Linked DNA regions of Kordia antarctica. The protein of the gene in region 1 interacts with the protein of each later gene in a pairwise test. Links are inferred from orthologs where the notes say so. Each region holds a gene or a part of one and is shown in the gene's direction. Other genes may lie near its edges. The genes, in order: IMCC3317_RS06485 and rlmB.

Region 1 (7,031 bases):
AGCATTTAAAATTAATTTAAGATCCGACAACCTTCCACATTAATTTTCGAAACATGAATGTCAAAGTCAATATTAATATTTTTATAGGTTTTACTCATTATTTTAGCAACTTTTTCTGCCATTTCTTTTCCTTTGCTAAGCGCGAAAATAGAAGGTCCAGAACCTGAAATTCCAGCACCTAATGCGCCACAAGCAATTGCGTTTTCTTTCACTTTTTTGAATCCAGGAATTAAGATTGCGCGTAATGGTTCTACAATTTCGTCATGTAATGATCTGCTAATTAAATCATAATCGGAAGTGTGTAAACCGCTAATCAATCCGCCTAAGTTTCCAATTTGGATAATAGACTTTTTCATAGAAATATTTTGTTTCAATACCGAACGCGAATCCGACGTTTTGACTTCTATTTGCGGATGAATTACCGTTGCGTACAATTCGCTTGGCGTTGGAATTTTGATTAAATCCAACGGTTCATAACTTCGCACTAAGGTAAATCCGCCCAAAAGGGCAGGAGCCACATTATCCGCGTGTGCAGTTCCACTAGCGAGTTTTTCCCCTTGCATCGCAAAAGGCACTAATTCTTTTAGTGTAAACGGTTTCCCGAGCAATTCATTCATTGCAAATACAGTTCCTGCCGAACTTGCTGCGCTGCTTCCAATTCCGCTTCCTGCTTTTATATTTTTATAGATTTCGATTTCAAAACCGTGATTTAGATTTAGTTTTTCCAACATTGCCAAACCTGCAACACCTGCAACATTTTTCTCGGTTTCCAAAGGTAAATCTTGCCCGACAAGTTTCGAAATTCGAATGCCTTTTTCAGCAGTTTTCCGAATGACCATTTCGTCACCAACGTTGTCCAAACAAAGTCCGAGCACATCGAATCCGCAAGAGACATTTGCAATGGTTGCTGGCGCGAATATTTTTATTTCGTTCATTTTTGTTTGATTGAAAGATTAAACTATTCAATAATTCAATAATTTTTTATTTTGTAACAAGCTAACGTCAAGCTGAACTTGATTCAGCTTCCCACAAGTAGCTAATACTTTTACATTTAAAATTTAGCATCTCGACTGCGCTTGATGTGACACATTTTTCATTTTGAGTTTCAAGGTACTTCTCGATACAAAATTCTTTCAGATAGCTTCGCTAGGTATTTTCTATCAAAATATATTTTGATCTCAATAATACTCGAAGTGACGTTTGCATACATTTAAAATTTAACATTCAAAAATTTATAATTTCTAGAACTTCCCAACACGAATTACATCTGCAAAAATCCCTGAAGCAGTCACTTCTGTTCCTGCGCCTGCGCCTTTTATTTGCAAAGGTTGCAATACGTAGCGATCCGTGAAAAATAATACTATATTATCACTTCCTTCTAAATTGTAAAAAGGATGATCGGAAGGAATGTGTTGCAAACCAACTGTTGCTTTTCCATCTTCAAAAGTAGCAACATATTTTAAACGACAGTTTTTATCGTTTGCTTCTTTGAAAATTTTCTGAAAATGATCTTCATATTTCGTTAATGAAGCATAGAAACCTTCATTGTTTTCTGTTTCGAGTGTTTCTTTCGGAAGAAATGAATCGTTTTCAATTTCGTCCAATTCCATCACATAACCGCTTTCGCGTGCTAAAATCAGGATTTTACGTGCGACATCAATTCCGCTTAAATCAATCTTCGGATCAGGTTCCGTATAACCTTCTTTCTGTGCTTGTGATACAATATCATGAAATGTATTTTCATTGCTGAAATTGTTAAAGACAAAGTTTAAACTACCAGAAAGTACTGCTTGTATTTTGTGAACTCTATCGCCAGAAGCGATTAGGTTTTTTAGCGTATCAATAATTGGCAATCCTGCGCCAACGTTTGTTTCAAATAATAACGGCGCATTGTATTTTCTTGAAATTCGCTTTAAGTTTTTATAGTTTTCATATTCAGAAGCACATGCAATTTTGTTACAGGTCACAACTGCAATATTGTTACGTAAATAGTGTTCGTAAACGTTAGACACTTTATGACTTGCTGAGATGTCAATAAAGATACTGTTACGAAGATTCAACGATTTGGTAGTTGTGTGAAATTCGTCCAAACTTGCTTTGCTACCATTTGCTAGGTTGTCTTTCCATTTGTCTAAATCAATACCTTCTTCTTCAAAATACATGGTTCTCGAATTAGAGATTCCCACAACTCTGATGTTTAGTTTTAATTGTTTAAGAAGAAATTCGCTTTGTTTTTTGAGCTGTGCCAAGAAGCGTTCGCCCACATTTCCAACACCAGTTACAAATAAGTTGAGTTGTTTTATTTTTTCTTCAAAGAATTCTTCATGCAATGCATTCAATGCTTTTTTTGCATCTTCACTATTAATAACTGCTGAAATGTTTTTCTCAGATGCGCCTTGTGCAATTGCTCTAATATTTACATTATTTTTTCCAAGCATGCTAAACATTTTACCACTTAACCCTTGATGATTTTTCATGTTTTCACCAACTAATGCGATAATTGCTAATTGTTGTTCCACGAGAATTGGATCTACTTTTCCAGAAGCAATTTCGTAGGTAAATGTTTCATCAAGTGCAATTTTGGCTCTAGACGCTTCTTTGTCATTGATTCCTATACAAATTGAATGTTCAGAAGAAGCTTGCGTAATGAGAACGATGTTTATTTTTTGTGCTAATAAGGTTTCAAATAATCGTTTTGAAAACCCAGGAATTCCGATCATTCCACTTCCTTCCAATGTTAGTAATGAAATATTTTCAATGTAACTAATTCCTTTTACGGCTTGTTGTTTTCCGTTTGGATTTTTTGTGATACGAGTTCCTTCTTGTTCAGGATCAAATGTATTTTTTATTAGAATTGGAATTTTTTTCCGCAATACAGGTTGAATCGTTGGCGGATAAATCACTTTTGCACCAAAGTGCGATAGTTCCATTGCTTCTTGATATGAGATGTGCGGAATTGGCGTTGCTTGTTTTACAATTCGCGGATTTGCGGTGTACATTCCGCTAACATCTGTCCAAATCTGTAATTCTCTGGCATTTACTGCTGCTGCAATAATTGCGGCTGTATAATCAGATCCGCCTCTTCCTAATGTTGTGGTTTCTCCATTTTCTGTCGCAGCGATAAATCCGGGTAAGATGACAATTTGCTTTTCATTCTTTTCAAAAAATGATTGACAATTTTTTTTTGTCAGTTTCATCTCAACTTGCGCATTTTCGTAGCTTTCTGAGGTAATAATTAATTCTCGACTATCTTTATATATACAATCAAGTTTCTGAATTTTCATGACTTCCGAAATGATATAGGAAGATAATAATTCGCCAAAACTTGCAATGGTTGCTAATGTTTTCGGAGTTAATTCGCGCAGCAAAAAACAACCTTCATATAACGTTTCTAGATAGTTTAATAAACGTTTTGTGTGACTGATAACCGCGCTTTGTTCCGTAACAGGAATTAAATCTTTTACTACTTGCATGTGTCTGTTTTCAATTTCTTGCAAGAGTGATTTGTAGTATTCATCTTTTACTGCGGCGAGTTCGGCAGTTTTTAGAAGCATATTCGTAGTGTTTCCAAATGCAGAAACTACCACGACTATTTTTTCATTTTGTGATGCTTTTGTAATGATATTAATTACTAAGCTTATATTTTGTGCATTGGCGACAGAGGTGCCACCAAATTTGAGTACGTTCATGAGTATTTTTTTGTATGGTTATCGTCAGTTTTTTAAGAAGGTTTTATAAGATATATTTAATGGGAATAAACACCGAACGGTTATGAATAGCTAGACCCCAAAAGGGGTTTTAATAGTACTTGTCACAGTTGTAGAAGAAACTGTGAAGCAATTAATGAATGTGATATTGTTTGCTACTAAACGCATATTTTATTGTATGATGTTGTTCAAAAGTATTACTTTTATAAGCATAAACAAATTATATGTTTATTTTTCACGGATGTGTAGTGAAAACACCTTTTTTTTAAAAAAGCACTAAAAAAGTATAGCAAATTGCAAGATATTTCATCAAAAGTGTAATGCTATACAATTATAAAATTTAACACATGAAGATATATTCAGCAGATCAAATCTACCAAGCGATCAATACTACGATTGAAAAAAATAAAATTTCGTCCAATGAATTAATGGAATTTGCAGGAATTCAAATTTTTAATTGGTTTCATACGCGCATGCAAGGTGCGCAAGTTCCGATTCATATTTATTGCGGAATTGGAAATAATGGCGGTTCCGGTTTGGTGTTAGGTCGCCAATTGTTGCAACATGGTTATAATGTGCACACGTACGTTGTAAATTTCAGCGATAAGCGAACAAAAGATTTTTTAATTAATTATGATCGAATTAAAGAGTTTAAAGTTTGGCCAAGATTGTTGAGTTCGGGCGAGGAATTTCCTGAAATGAATAAAGAGGATATTATTGTAGACGCCATTTTTGGAATTGGATTGAATCGTGAAACTTCGGATTGGGTTAAAAATTTAATTAAATATATTAATGCTTCAGATGCGTATACAGTTTCGATAGATGTTCCTTCTGGTTTGTATCCAAATCATGCGCCAGAAGATAAAGAAGCAGTTATTGAAAGTAATTTTACCTTAACGGGACAAGCGCCAAAATTGAGTTTCTTTTTGCCAGAAACAGGCATTTATATGCAACAATGGGAAGCATTAAATTTTGGATTTGATCAGGAATATTTACAATCAATAGAGACAGAAGTTGAGTTGATTGACAAGCTTGAAATTTTACCATTGTACGTTCCTAGAGAGAAATATGCGCATAAAGGAATCTACGGACACAGCTTGATTGTTGGCGGAAGTTACGGGAAAATAGGCGCTGTAACTTTGGCTAGTTCGGCGTGTTTACGTGTTGGAACAGGATTAATTACCGCGTATATTCCTAAATGTGGGTATATAATTTTACAGACTTCATTGCCAGAAGCGATGGTGATTTGTGATGAAGACGAAAAGAATATTACAAAAATTCAGTACGATATTGAACCAAAAGCTATCGGAATTGGTATTGGTTTAGGAACTGACGCTGCAACTGTAAAAGCATTGAAAGCGTTTTTGAAAACGAATAAAGCACCTTTGGTTATTGATGCAGATGCTTTGAATATATTGGCAGTAAATAAGACATTGTTAAAATCGGTTTCGAAAGGTTCTATTTTGACGCCGCATCCAAAAGAATTGGAGCGATTGATAGGCAAGTGGACAGACGATTTTGATAAGCTTGAAAAGACAAAAGCGTTTTCAAAAAAGTATAACGTAGTTGTTATTATTAAAGGCGCGCATACGATTACTTGTTATGCCGATAAACTGTATATTAACAATACAGGAAATCCAGGAATGGCAACTGCAGGAAGTGGCGATGTATTGACAGGAATGCTCACAGGATTGATTTCGCAAGGATATGATTCGGTTACGGCGGCTATTTTGGGTGTGTATTTACATGGAAAAGCGGGCGATATTGCTTTAACAGGATTGGGATATCAAGCATTGATAGCAAGTGATATTGTGGAACATATTGGCGATGCGTATTTAGATTTGTTCAAAAAGCCAGAAGAACCAAAAGAAGCAGAAGCGCCAAAAGAAGAACCAAAAAAGAGAAAGGCAACTCAAGTTCGTAGAAAGCGGTAAAAATAAATCGCCTTGAATATAGAAATTCAAGGCGATTTATTTATGTTGTTATTTTGAGTGAAAGTTAAATTTTCAACTCATTGAATAGTTCTATTAATTTAGGACTAGATGGTCTTGGTGCATCAGCATTTACAATTTTTCCTTCTGGATTGATTAAGATAAATCTTGGAATGGTTTCTATCGCATACGCGTTTATAAAACTCGATTCATTTCTAGCATCATCCGCAATCAATTGAATTCCGCCTAAGCTTTTATCAGCAACCATTTTTTTCCATGTTTCATATGCTTTTGGCGTATCTATGGAAATAGAAACAAATTCAATTTTCTTATTATGATAATCGGCTTCTATTTTTTTCAAAGAAGGAATTTCCGCTATACAAGGTCCGCACCAAGTTGCCCAAACATCAATATATACATATTTTCCTTTTAAATTTTCTAATGATGTTTTTCCACCTTTGTGATTTTCATAATTAAATTTTGGAGAATCTGTTCCCGCTATTAATGCTTTAATTTTATTATACTTTTTAGTAACTTCCTCTTTCAATTTTTTTTCCGTAGAAATTTCTTGAATAGTATTATATAATTTTTCAGAATTCTCGTTAGATGATGAAATTCCATATGATAATTGAGCAGCTAAATCATTTTTAATATTCTGAGATTTAAGCCCTTTTATTGTCGCTAAAGTTTCTATTGTTATTGAGTCGGTGATCACTTTTTCCATGAAGTAATCTAGCACAATATTTTGATAAGAATCATAATTGCGAAAGTCTTCCGCATTATCATAATCGAATTCATCCAAAGGCTTTAACAAGTTTTCCGAAGCCTTGTATGCTGGTTTTTTTGCGTAGTGCGCATGGTAAGATGGATATCTTGAAAGATTGGCTAAATATTCATAGTTGATTGCTTTTTTTTCTAAGACTATAAAATCTTCATCTAAATCTTTAGATTCTTTTAACTTTGTTTCCGCATCAGTTTTTTTTTCTTCAATTATTTTTAAAAATTCGGCTTCTTCTAATGCGTATACCTCTTGAGGATTTAAGTTTTCATTGGCTAAATATTTTGAAGCTAAGTAGTTGTTGTTTATAGCTCCTGTTCCTTCGTATACAAGAGTTTCATCAAATTTTTTAGTGTCTAAGGACATTTTTAAATCGTTACCTGGAGAAATAAAGAAAGAAGAACGTTCTCTTCCATGAACTAACATATAATAACCTGTGTCAACACGAAGTGTATCTGCAAATGTTCCATCGTCGTTTAATTTGATTTCTTTTTCATAATCGTTTCCTAAAACGACTATTTTAGTATCTTTTGGATTTTCTATTTTTCCAGAAAATAAGGCGTAGTCTATTTTCGGCTCATTTTCACACGAAAAGATTGCAAATACTGCAATTAA
Region 2 (12,207 bases), 690 kb from region 1 along the record:
AACGGGCAAACGCTTGTTTATAGTTATGTAGGATTTTCTACACAAGAAATCAAAGTTACATCTGCTAACATCAATGTACAATTAAAGCCAGGTGAAGCTTTAGAGGCTGTAACAATTGTCGCTTATGGCGGTGCTGTAAATAGTTCTAAAGTAGCGTCTGCGATTGCTACAGTAGATGGTTCAACAATTGAACAAATTCCTATTAACTCTTTAGATCAGATCCTTCAAGGTGCTGCTGCTGGGGTTAGTGTGAACACAGGTTCAGGACAACCAGGAAGTAGTGCGACAATTATTATTAGAGGTCGTAACTCTCTACAAGGTGATATTGAGCCATTATTCGTTATTGATGGTGTGCCAGTAGATCAGGATAACTTTAGAAGTTTAAACCAAAATGACATCGAATCTTTATCTGTATTGAAAGATGCAGCTGCTACCGCAATTTATGGTAACAGAGGTGCTGGTGGTGTAGTTATTGTAACTACTAAAAAAGGTAAAAAAGGTTCTGGAGTTAACATTCAATACAGAACGCTTTATGGTGTTGCTGTAAAACCGAAGACAAGATTTGAAGTAATGAACGCAAGTCAGTTCCTTACCTTTCAGAAAAATTTATTACCAGGTAACCAATTTGGAGATTCTTTAACAGATACTCAGATTGCTGCAATTGCTGCACAAACAAATACGAACTGGTCAGATATCTTTTTCCAACAAGGAACTACATTATCTCACGAAGTAAACATTTCTACAGGTAATGAGAACACAAGTTCTTATACTTCACTTCAGTACTTTAAGCAAGAAGGTATTACATTAGGTAGTGATTTAAAGCGTTTCTCTTTCAGAAACAACTTTACTGGAACTTCTGATAGTAAGAAATTCAACTATGCTACTACATTAACGTTAAACTACTCTGTAAACAACTTCATTGTTGATGCAGCTAGAGGTAATAACACAGGAGGTCAGTTAGATAACCCGTTCATTGTACCTTACATTGGATTGCCTTATTTATCACCTTACAATCCTGATGGAAGTATTAACATTATTGGTACTCAACAAAGTGGAGCATTAAACGCTGACGGTTCAATAAACGCAAGTGGAGCTAACGGATTTGTTAACACTGCTTATTTAGCATTGAACACAGCAAGATTAAACACAGATGAAGAAACTGAATTTAAAGCAGTAGGAAGTATTTCAGCAGATTACAACTTTGCGAAAAACTTAACTATTGGAGGTTCTGTTGGTATTGATTATACAAATATCGAAAGTCTATTCATCACTGCTCCAGGAAGTCTTAGAGGATTAATTTCTCCTAATCAAGCTTCAGAAGAAAAAGGTACTCAGTTTGAGAACTTCTTTAGAGATGCTAACTTTATTACAAATGCTTTCCTTAGATATCAAAATGATATTACTGATAAGTTAAATTTAACAGCTACTGTTTACGGAGAGTACAACTACTCTAATACACAAAATGCTAATTATCAAGCTTTCGGTCTAAACCCGGCATTGCCAGGTTCAGGAAATGGTTTCACTGATGGAAATACCACAGAAGATCCTGACGGATCTGGTACTGACATTTATAATTACGTACCAAGTGTTGGTTCTACTGAAACTGAAATCGCTTTAGCTTCTGTATTCGGAACTTTAGATTTAGATTACGATGGAAAGTACGGATTTGCAGCTACAATCAGACAAGATCAAACATCTCGTTTCCCTAAAAACCCAACAGGTACATTCTGGTCGGTTGCAGGTAGATGGAATATTGATAACGAAGATTTCATGAGTGATGTTGATTTTATTACGACATTAAAGCTTAGAGCAAGTTACGGAGTTGTAGGTAATCAAAACGTTGGAACTCGTTACCAAGGTCTTCAAACTGTAAATGCTGGTCCTAGCTACCAATTAGGTACAGGATACAACTTAGGGACGCTAGTTGATGAAAATATCAAATGGGAAACTTCAAATCAATTAAACGTTGGTTTAAGCTTTGGGTTATGGAACAATAGATTATCTGGAGAATTTGATTTCTATAGAAATTTAACGAAAGATTTATTCTCTCAAAAATTATTATCTGTTGCTGGAACTGGATACAACCAAGTTACTGCAAACGTTGCTGACATGAGTAACACAGGTTTTGATTTACAAATTTCTTATGATGTATTAAGAAAATCAGAAAATAATCCTTGGGCTGTTAGAGTTCATGCAAATGGTAACTACAACAAAAATGAAGTTGAAAGATTACCAGGTGGATTCACAGGTAACACGCTACGTGTTGCTGAAGGACGTGCAGCTAACACATGGTTCTTAACTAGATGGGCAGGAGTTGATCCTTCAAACGGACAACCTCTTTACTTTGATGTAGACGGTAACATTACGAATGTTTACAGTCCTGATGATGCAGTTTACTTAGATAAAAATTTCGATCCATCATATACTGGAGGTTTCGGAGCTGACATCACTTATAAAGGATTTACACTAAGTTCGTTATTCTCATTTTCAGCAGACAGATATAGACAAAATAGTTCATTAGCGATTGTAGAAGATGTAGGATTAGCAGGATTTGCTAACCAGTCAACTAGTATCTTAAATGCATGGACTACTCCAGGACAAGTAACTGACATTCCAGCATTATCGTTTGGAGGTTTACGTGCAGTTGATGGAGATCGATATCTTGAAGATGCTTCATTCTTACGTTTAAGAAACGTTTCATTATCATACAAAGTTGATTCTAAAATCTTAGAAAAAACAAATATCTTATCTGGATTGAGAGTTTATGTTCAGGGTACTAACTTAGTAACATGGACAAAATGGAGAGGATTTGATCCTGAAAGTAACCAAAATACTGGTTTCTTTGATTATCCAGTTCCAAGAACTTTCTCTTTAGGATTTGACTTAAACTTTTAAAAAATAAAAAATGAAAAAATATTTTCTAATACCAATTATTGTCACCTTACTCTTCGCAGTAAGTTGTGACGATCAATTAGAACGTTTTCCAGTAGATAGTTTGGTTGAAGAAACCGCCTATCAAAGTGTTTCTGATTTAGAAGCAGGATTACGTGGAGCTATAAACAGTATAAATCGTGGAGGTGGACAAGCTAGTTTAATCTCATTTAACTCTATCTTTTCAGATAATACCAAAATCGGAAAAGACAATGGAGGTCAGCAATTAAACCTGTTGAACCAATTATTGAACTCTCAAAATGGTGACCAAGGAACTTGGGGAGATAGATACAACGCGATTAACAACTTTAACCGTGTATTAGCTGGAGCTTCTGTAATTACACCAACATCTGGTGAAACTGGCTCTTACAACAATATATTAGCTCAGTGTTATGCATTCAGAGCGTATTTACACCATGATTTATTAACATACTATTCGGAGGATTTATTAAATTCTGCTTCTTTAGGTGTTTTCTATCAAAATACTGTATCTACATCTGATTTTCCTGCAAGACAAACTGTTGGAGAAATCGTAACTGAAATTGAAAACGATCTTACACTAGCTGCTAGCTTAATGCCAACAAGTTCTACTGATAAGAACTTCGCGACTCGTGATTTTATCACTTTCTTAAGAGCTAGAGTAGCATTGTACAGTGGAGATTACACGACAGCTATTTCTAATGCAAATACATTGATTGCTAGCTATTCATTAGCTAACCAAACACAGTATGCTGCAATGTTTAACGGAGATACTGACACAACAGAAGTTATCTTCAAATTTGACAACGTACAAGGAAACAACAGTAGTATTGCCTTCAACTGGATTTTTACAGGTACAGGTGGTGATTTTATCGAAATGTCTACCGGGTTATTTGGACTTTTTGCTGCTGGAGATGTTCGTCGTACTGTAAATGTTGATCCTGCAAGTAATCCAGGTGCTACGCCTCCTGAATTAACTATTGGAAAGTATCCAGCTGGTGCTGATACTAATTATATCAATGATTACAAAGCAATGAGACTTTCTGAAATCTATTTAATCAGAGCTGAGGCGCATGCTAGAAAAGCTGCTCCAGATTTCGCTGCTGCTGCTGCAGACGTGAATGCTGTTAGAAATGCTAGATTTAACACACCTCAAACAACAGCGACTTACACTTCTTTAAATGAAGCTATTACTGATGTAAAAGCTGAAAGAAGATTAGAGTTATGCTACGAAGGTTTCAGGTATGTTGATATTAAAAGATACAGAAATATCTTAAATGAAGGTATTGATAGAGCTGCTAACGATTGTGTTGGTGGTATTCCATGTTCACTTCCGGTTTCATCTGAGAAATTTACTTTCCCAATACCGCAAGCTGAAATTAATGCTAACCCTAACATGACCCAGAATTCAGGGTACTAATAAACTAAAAAAAGAAAGTAATGAAAAAAATCGCAATACTTTTCATAGGTGTGTTGTTTATGTTCACTTCGTGTGAAGAGACACAATCACCAATATATGATGGTAGCCAAACTTTGGCATACTTTAATGGAACATCTTCTACATTAGAAGTTGAGATCAATAGTACCAACACAATAGATGTATCTGTAGGTGTAAGTACTACATCTTCATCAGCAAGAACAGTAAATGTTTCTGTTGACGCTGATAATACAACTGCTACAAGTGGAATGTATTCATTTCCTACTACTGTTACGATTCCTGCTAACGAGTTCTTTGGAACTTTAACTGTTATGGGTATGGATGACGGATTGACAACTTCAGGTGAAACTTTATCATTAAAAATTGATTCAGTAGACGGAGGAATTGGAAGTACCCAAATTCATACACTATCATTAGTAGAAATTTGCCCTATTGACGCAACTTTCGCTACTGGTATGTATACTTTAGATTTCGTATCAGGTGGTATCGCTGCTGCTGGATTTGCTCCAGCATTAGGAACAGCAATAAATGTTGAATTAGTTGGTGGAACTGCATCAACTGAAAGAACCTTCAATGTGAAATGTTACCCAAGTTTTGGGTTTTCTAATCCACCAGTTGATTTCTCTTTTAGCTTTGTATGTGGTACAACTACATCTAAAGGGCTTCTTGACGGACAAGTTTCAGGAGTTGGATGTGGTGGATCTATCGCATTCGGACCTGCAACATCACTAGGATCATATACTGTTGGAGATGATACATCAATTACATTTATTTTCGATGAAGACATCGACGAAATATGTGGTTCTGTAGCTACAACTACGTATACATTAACTAAAATATAATAACTTTGTTATGAAAAAAATTATAAAATTATTCATCTTACCTTTGGTATTAGTATTTACATATAGCTGTGTAAGTGATGATGGTAATAGATTTCAATCAGATCCTGAATCAGGATGGATAGAATTCCCAACGGAAGTAACTACAAGTTCTGTAGATAACTCTTTGACGTTAATTACTGTTCCTGTAAACTTTACTGCTCCTATTAACTTAACTGCAGTAAATGTAACTTACGCTATCGAAGATGTAGTAGGTGTATCAAGTAACGCAATTTCTGTTAGTGGTGCTGTAACCTTTGCTGCTAATACGAATACTGCTTTGATTAACTTAAATCTTACACCAACTGCTGCTACTGCTTTAGTATCTTCTGATATCTCTTTTGATATCGTGTTACAATCAGCAACAAGAGGAGTTTCTGTTGGATTATCAGACGGATCTTCGACAGTACGTCACAGAGTAAACTTAGTATGTGATCTTACATTAGACTTAGGTGGAATGTACAGTGTTACTACTAATTACGGATACCATGATTTCCTTCCAAACTTTAACCCTAACACAGAAGTTATGGCGATTGTTGATAATGGAGATGGAACTTTCTTTGTACAAGATTTCTCAGGAGGTCTTTACAATGGTGGTCCTTACGGTGCTGCTTACGGAACTGGTCCAACTAGTTTTGACTTTACATTCAGCAACTCTTGTAACAAAATTCAATGGGAAAACCAAAGTGACCCTTGGGGAGCTGTTATTCCATTAAATGGAGGAGTTAACGAAGTAAATGTTGCTACTGGAGTTATGACTACTTCTTGGTTCTGCGAAGGATACGGAGAAAACGGAGTTTCTGTTTACACACCAATGTAAAAATAACAACATAATACATTCAAAAAACCACCCAATTGGGTGGTTTTTTATTTTATCTTTGTCCCATGCAAGACAATAACACACAAATATTTGGTATAAGAGCCATTATAGAGGCAATCAATTCAGGAAGCACAATTGATAAGGTTTTTATTCAAAAAGGGCTTAGAGGCGACTTATTCAATGAATTAGACCAACTATTGCGTACAAACGCAATCAGTACTTCGTTTGTTCCACCAGAAAAACTAAATAGACTTACCAAAAAAAATCATCAAGGTGTTGTTGCATTAGTTTCTCCCATAGAATTTCATGATCTTGATACATTAGTTATAAGTGTCATAGAATCTGGAAGAATTCCTAAGTTTCTAATCTTAGATCAACTAAGTGATGTTCGTAATTTTGGAGCCATTATCCGTACAGCAGAATGTACTGGAGTCGATGGAATCATCATTCAGAAAAAAGGTGGCGCACCTGTAAATGCAGACTCCGTAAAAACTTCGGCTGGTGCTATCTTCAAAATGCCAATCTGTAAAGTTGATCACATCAAAGATGCTATCTATCATTTACAAAGTTCAGGCATACAAATTATTGCTGCAACTGAAAAAACCGAAAACACATTGTACGATGTAGATTTCACCGTGCCAGTTGCTATTGTAATGGGTTCTGAAGGAAAAGGTGTTTCGTCTTCAATCTTAAAAATTGTAGATCATCATGCAAAATTACCAATACTAGGAGAAATTGCTTCTCTAAATGTTTCGGTTGCATGTGGCGCATTTTTATATGAAATTATACGACAACGTTTAGCCTAACTACTCTTCTTCATTAATTTTAGAAGTATCAACATAGATATAATTTACTTTTATCTGTGGCAGCGCTTGCGGTATTTCTTCTACTTCATCAGGCAACGTTTCAATAAAATTTCCGTCCGCATCAAAATGTTTCATAAAAGGATCATTTTCTGGGACAAACTCCTCTTTTTCCCACTCGTACGTATCTTTTGCATATACTACGGGAAGAAAAACAGCTAATAAAAACCCAGTGGTAAATCCACCTAAGTGACCTTCCCAAGAAATATGTGGTTCTATAGGAAACAAATACCACAACATTCCTCCATATAAAAACATAATAATCAGCGATACCGCGACGAATCTGTAATACTTCGTTATAACTCCTTTAAAAAAGATAAAACTCATCAACACATAAATAAATCCACTTGCGCCAATATGATTTGCTTCTCGCCCAATAATCCACGTGATCAATCCTGAGCCAAACAATCCAATCAAAAAGATCATCCAACGTTGCGATCTATAAAAATAAATAATTGCTGCACTCAGCAAAAATAGCGGAATTGTATTATTCCAAAGATGTTTCAAGCTTCCATGAATAAACGGACTCAGTAAAATTCCTCGCAATCCTTTCAATGTTCTTGGATACACGCCATATTCATTAAAACGGAATCCAAAACGTATTTCAGACCAATATACTAACCAAATTAATAGTATAAACAAAAATGGTAGTAGTACGACTTGTGGCGTAAATACAAAAGGTTGTTGATTAGAATTCATAAATAATTTTACATCAAGTAGTCAAAAAATCAGCCAAAATTAGTTCGCATGAAAAATTGTCACCTAGAAAAAACAGTTATTTAATCAGGGTTTTTCCTCTAAAAAAATACGGTGTTCACGTATTAAAAATACATTTTTAAATCGTAAATTATCTGACAATCAACTAAATAACAACTATTATGAAAAAAAAATCAACCATTCTAACATTACTAATGCTTATCATTTTTTCTTGTAATTTAGAAGAAAACACAAGCGAGACAACCTCTCAAGAAACGAATCTAAAATCCATAAGTGATTTTGACGGTTACGGAATATCTCACAATCTTGCGATGGATCACATTGCTACGATGCCTAATTTTAATACTGCATCCTTGCAAGACATTTTCTATTTTGGTGATACCTATAGCGACGCTTATTTTGATAACTCAACTTGCAATTGCACTGATTGGCAAACTCACGAAACAGAATTGACAATGCTTGAAGGAATGTATGACGATCTGAACAACGCTTCCAATGTGCTCGTAAACATGAATTATATTAAACCTGAAGATGCACCATTGACAGATATGCTATTTACTATTTTTGACAATGCAATCTCTATTGAAAATAGTACATACAAAAGCGTGGCAGAATTCACTGCCGAAATTGAAGCATTTGAAAACTTTATCATTGCTAACTATCCAGTAATATATGACCAAACTGCAGGAACAGGGAATTATGCAGCCAACATGTTAGGAGCGTGTAGTATTGCTAAAAATAGTTATAGTTATTGGATAAATGCCACACTCGATAGCTCACATCCTTGGAATTACCGCTTACTACACATGAATTCAAATAATAACAGGCAAGGAAATAAAATAGGAATGCTCCAAAAAAACTTATTTGAAGACTTTGGACGAGCTGTTGGAAGAATATTTGTAGATGCTGCTGGTCTTATAGCTGGTGGAAATTGTGGACGCATTTTTGATAAAAATGGAAGAGATATAACATGTGCTATAAGACATGCTGCAAAAGTATCTGCAGGAAAAAAATCTTAGAAATTATAACCTAATGTAAAAATATATGCAACTACAGATTCCACCAAAAAAATAGTAAAATTTGTAGTTGCAACACCTTATAGAAACTTCTAATGCATAATTTGGACAAATGCCTTATTTTTGCCTAATGAATGAACCATTAGCGGAACGCATTCGTCCGAAAACATTAGAAGACTATATCAGTCAAGAACATCTTGTTGGAGAAACTGGTGTACTTACCCGACAAATAGAAAAAGGATTAATTCCTTCACTCCTACTTTGGGGACCACCAGGAACAGGAAAAACAACGTTGGCTAATATTATTGCAACTACGTCAAAGCGTCCTTTTTATTCGCTTAGCGCGATAAGTTCTGGTGTAAAAGACGTACGAGAAATCATTCTACGTGCAAAACAAGAAAATGGGTTGTTTACGACTAAAAACCCAATTCTTTTTATTGATGAAATTCATCGTTTTAGCAAATCGCAACAAGATTCTTTACTTGGTGCTGTGGAAAAAGGTTGGGTAACTTTAATTGGTGCTACCACAGAAAATCCAAGCTTTGAAGTCATTCCTGCATTACTATCGCGTTGTCAAGTATATGTATTAAACCCTTTCGGGAAAGATGATTTAGTGAAACTACTAAAACGTGCCATCAAAGAAGATACACAACTTGCGCATAAGCAAATTACGCTCAAAGAAACAGAAGCTTTATTAAGACTTTCTGGCGGCGATGCTCGAAAATTGTTAAATATTTTTGAATTACTAATCAATTCGGAAGGAAAAGACAAAATCGTTATCACAAACGAATTAGTATTAAGTCGTGTACAGAAAAACACGGTTTTATATGACAAAACTGGAGAACAACATTACGATATTATTTCAGCATTCATAAAATCAATTCGTGGAAGCGATCCAAATGGTGCAGTTTATTGGCTTGCCAGAATGATTGAAGGCGGCGAAGATGTAAAATTTATTGCACGCAGAATGTTGATTTCAGCAAGTGAAGACATCGGAATTGCAAATCCGACAGCGTTAGTGATTGCAACCAATACATTTCAGGCAGTTTCCATTATTGGTTATCCTGAAGCGCGTATAATTCTAAGTCAGTGTGCGGTTTATTTGGCAACTTCTGCTAAAAGTAACGCTTCGTATATGGCAATCAAAAAAGCGCAAGCAATTGTCAAAGAAACTGGCGATTTACCAATTCCGCTACACTTACGAAATGCGCCAACAAAACTAATGAAAGATTTAGGTTATGGCGAAGATTACAAATACTCACACGATTACAATAATAACTTTGTAGCGCAAGAATTTCTACCTGATGAAATTTCTAGTACAAAAATATACGATCCAGGAAGTAATGCTAGAGAAAAAAATCTGCGCGATTTCCTTAAAAATCGCTGGAAAGACAAGTATGGTTATTAGGGATTAGGGATTAGGGATTAGGGATTAGGGAAAATTAAAACACCAACGTCACTTCGAGTGGAATTTCGTAGAAATTTTGTATCGAGAAGTACTTTAATTTCCGAAGCTGTTCTCGATACAATTTTTTCATTTCTGCTACGCGCAATGTAAAAATCACTCGAACTGACGGCTTTGGGAATTGAAAAGATTAAATAACTCATTATTTTCAAATAAACGAACTGACAAAAAACAAATTGACGAATCAACACTTCGACTCAACTCAGTGTAAACACAAACAAACAAACGAATGTCACATTGAGCATTATTGAAATCAAAATATATTTTGATTGAAAATACCTAGCGAAGCTATCAAAATGCAAAAACCTACAATCGCACATCATGGTGAGTTAGCGATAGCAGTGAAAAGCCCACAGCGAGTTTGCGAGCGAGGACTTGCAACGAATAGCGCGACCTGAAGCGATAGCGAAAGGGAACTTCCAAAGTTTAATGTAGCAATGTGAAATTCAGTTTAAAAGTTGAAAGATTTATAAGTTTATTCCATTGAGTAAATAATTCACATGCCAAAATACCAACAATCTAAGAGCAAAGCGATACTAAAGGCGTAGCCGTTTCCAAAAGCGAAGCGCGTCTAAAATCAAAACTTAATATTCAAAACAGACACAACATTTCCTTCACTTGTCACTTTTGACAAGATCCATTTTCCGTTTTCTTTATACACAGAAGCATCTTGTCCTTTTACGATATATACATTTGGAGCACCTGATTTTAGTAAAATCATGATAACTTTTGGCGTACTATCTACCAATTGATATCCGTTTTTAATCGGTTGTGCGTATAAAACAGCTTCCGTAGTTTCTGTCACCGTTTTTACAGCTCCATTTTGGACAACAGTTTTATCAATAGGAGTTTTTTCTTCTACTACTGTAATTTCTACGTTTTCAACAACTTCAATTGGTGTTTCTACAACCACTTTTGGCGTTTCTTTAATTGTTTTTTTTATTGGTTTATAACTATAATTTTTAGCTTCAATTTCTGCAAAAGCTCTTCTGAATGCTTGACTATACGCTTTTTCGTAAGCTTTTATTCTGGAGCGCCCTTGTGCAGTTTCCATCACAACTTGATTGGAACAATCGCGAAAAACGATGGACATTTTAGTCGTAAAAATACCCGAATCGTTATTTATGTCCATATACAATGCTAAACATCTGTCGTCTACCAAATCTTTCGGAAACTCTTCGCTATCATATAAAACTTCGAAACCTTCTTTTTTGAATGAATGACGCACCAACGTATTCACACGATACTTATCATGATCTTTTAAAAAGTCGAATTTATAAGGAACTACTACATATTTATAACTATTCAAATCTTGTGAAAAACAAGAAAACGTGATCAAAAGAAAAACAACACTCACTAAAAAACGTTTCATATTTTTATATTTTTTCTATTAGGCTTCCAAATTAAGGATTTTATTGGAATTCACTACTTTTTCTCCATCGGAAAAATGTAATTAAATCCAAGTTGTACAGAAGCATATTGTGCTTTTGCAATGTTTTGATATTCAAAAAGATTGTCTGCCATGATATAAAAATTCATGTTTCCAACGTGCGATGACAAACCGACACCAACATTTGTTTTGGAAAATCCGTCAACTGTATACGTTACTTTTCCGCTTAAAAAGCTAAATAATCGTCTGTAATAAAACGCCGTTACCGCAAGTTGTGGTCTTCGTGAACGTCCAATTGCAAATACTTGCAAACCAACTTCGTTTAAATAATCGCCATCTTCTGCAATGCAATTACATTCTTTCAATATTTTTTTGCCGTATTTGTACGAAGCAGAACCGTTTAATTTCGGCGAACGCCAAGAAACATACTTTTTTGTAATCGTATCCAGTTCGAATAAATCTTCAAAATTATCTTTAATTTCTTGCCAATATTCTTCCGCAGTTTGCCCAGAACCATTATTCGGAAACAGCGGATTTACACCTTCAAATGTATGTTGACCTTTTAATGTATATGTTTCTACATCTTTTGTGTGATGAATAAATCCGAGATCTTGAATACTTCCCGTAATTGTGAATTGTTCTTTTGGATGATACGTAAAACCAAGATCGACTCCTAATCCTAAATTTCCACCAAAAAGCACACGTTTGCG

Evidence for each region.
Region 2: the proteins of IMCC3317_RS06485 (region 1) and rlmB interact in binary tests that used the Escherichia coli proteins (3 or more experiments, as listed by UniProt). The link is inferred for Kordia antarctica from one-to-one orthologs.

The regions. Positions count from the first base shown.
Region 1 is NZ_CP019288.1:1,604,414-1,611,444, reverse strand. The notes cover bases 3,466-6,347. They hold IMCC3317_RS06485 (NAD(P)H-hydrate dehydratase), read left to right. Parts: upstream 3,466-4,054; coding sequence 4,055-5,641; downstream 5,642-6,347. Other genes in these bases: IMCC3317_RS06480 (TlpA family protein disulfide reductase), read right to left, coding at 5,706-6,347; thrA (bifunctional aspartate kinase/homoserine dehydrogenase I), read right to left, coding at 3,466-3,689. Outside these bases: IMCC3317_RS06495 (homoserine kinase), read right to left, coding at 12-935; more of thrA, read right to left, coding at 1,242-3,465; more of IMCC3317_RS06480, read right to left, coding at 6,348-7,031. UniProt on the Escherichia coli protein: Bifunctional enzyme that catalyzes the epimerization of the S- and R-forms of NAD(P)HX and the dehydration of the S-form of NAD(P)HX at the expense of ADP, which is converted to AMP.
Region 2 is NZ_CP019288.1:2,291,635-2,303,841, forward strand. What follows is about bases 5,147-7,981. They hold rlmB (23S rRNA (guanosine(2251)-2'-O)-methyltransferase RlmB), read left to right. Parts: upstream 5,147-6,111; coding sequence 6,112-6,852; downstream 6,853-7,981. Other genes in these bases: IMCC3317_RS09235 (hypothetical protein), read left to right, coding at 5,147-5,190; IMCC3317_RS09240 (hypothetical protein), read left to right, coding at 5,201-6,046; IMCC3317_RS09250 (rhomboid family intramembrane serine protease), read right to left, coding at 6,853-7,608; IMCC3317_RS09255 (hypothetical protein), read left to right, coding at 7,788-7,981. Outside these bases: IMCC3317_RS09225 (SusC/RagA family TonB-linked outer membrane protein), read left to right, coding at 1-2,895; IMCC3317_RS09230 (RagB/SusD family nutrient uptake outer membrane protein), read left to right, coding at 2,906-4,330; more of IMCC3317_RS09235, read left to right, coding at 4,351-5,146; more of IMCC3317_RS09255, read left to right, coding at 7,982-8,645; IMCC3317_RS09260 (replication-associated recombination protein A), read left to right, coding at 8,773-10,050; IMCC3317_RS09265 (hypothetical protein), read right to left, coding at 10,685-11,479; IMCC3317_RS09270 (DUF5723 family protein), read right to left, coding at 11,533-12,207. UniProt on the Escherichia coli protein: Specifically methylates the ribose of guanosine 2251 in 23S rRNA.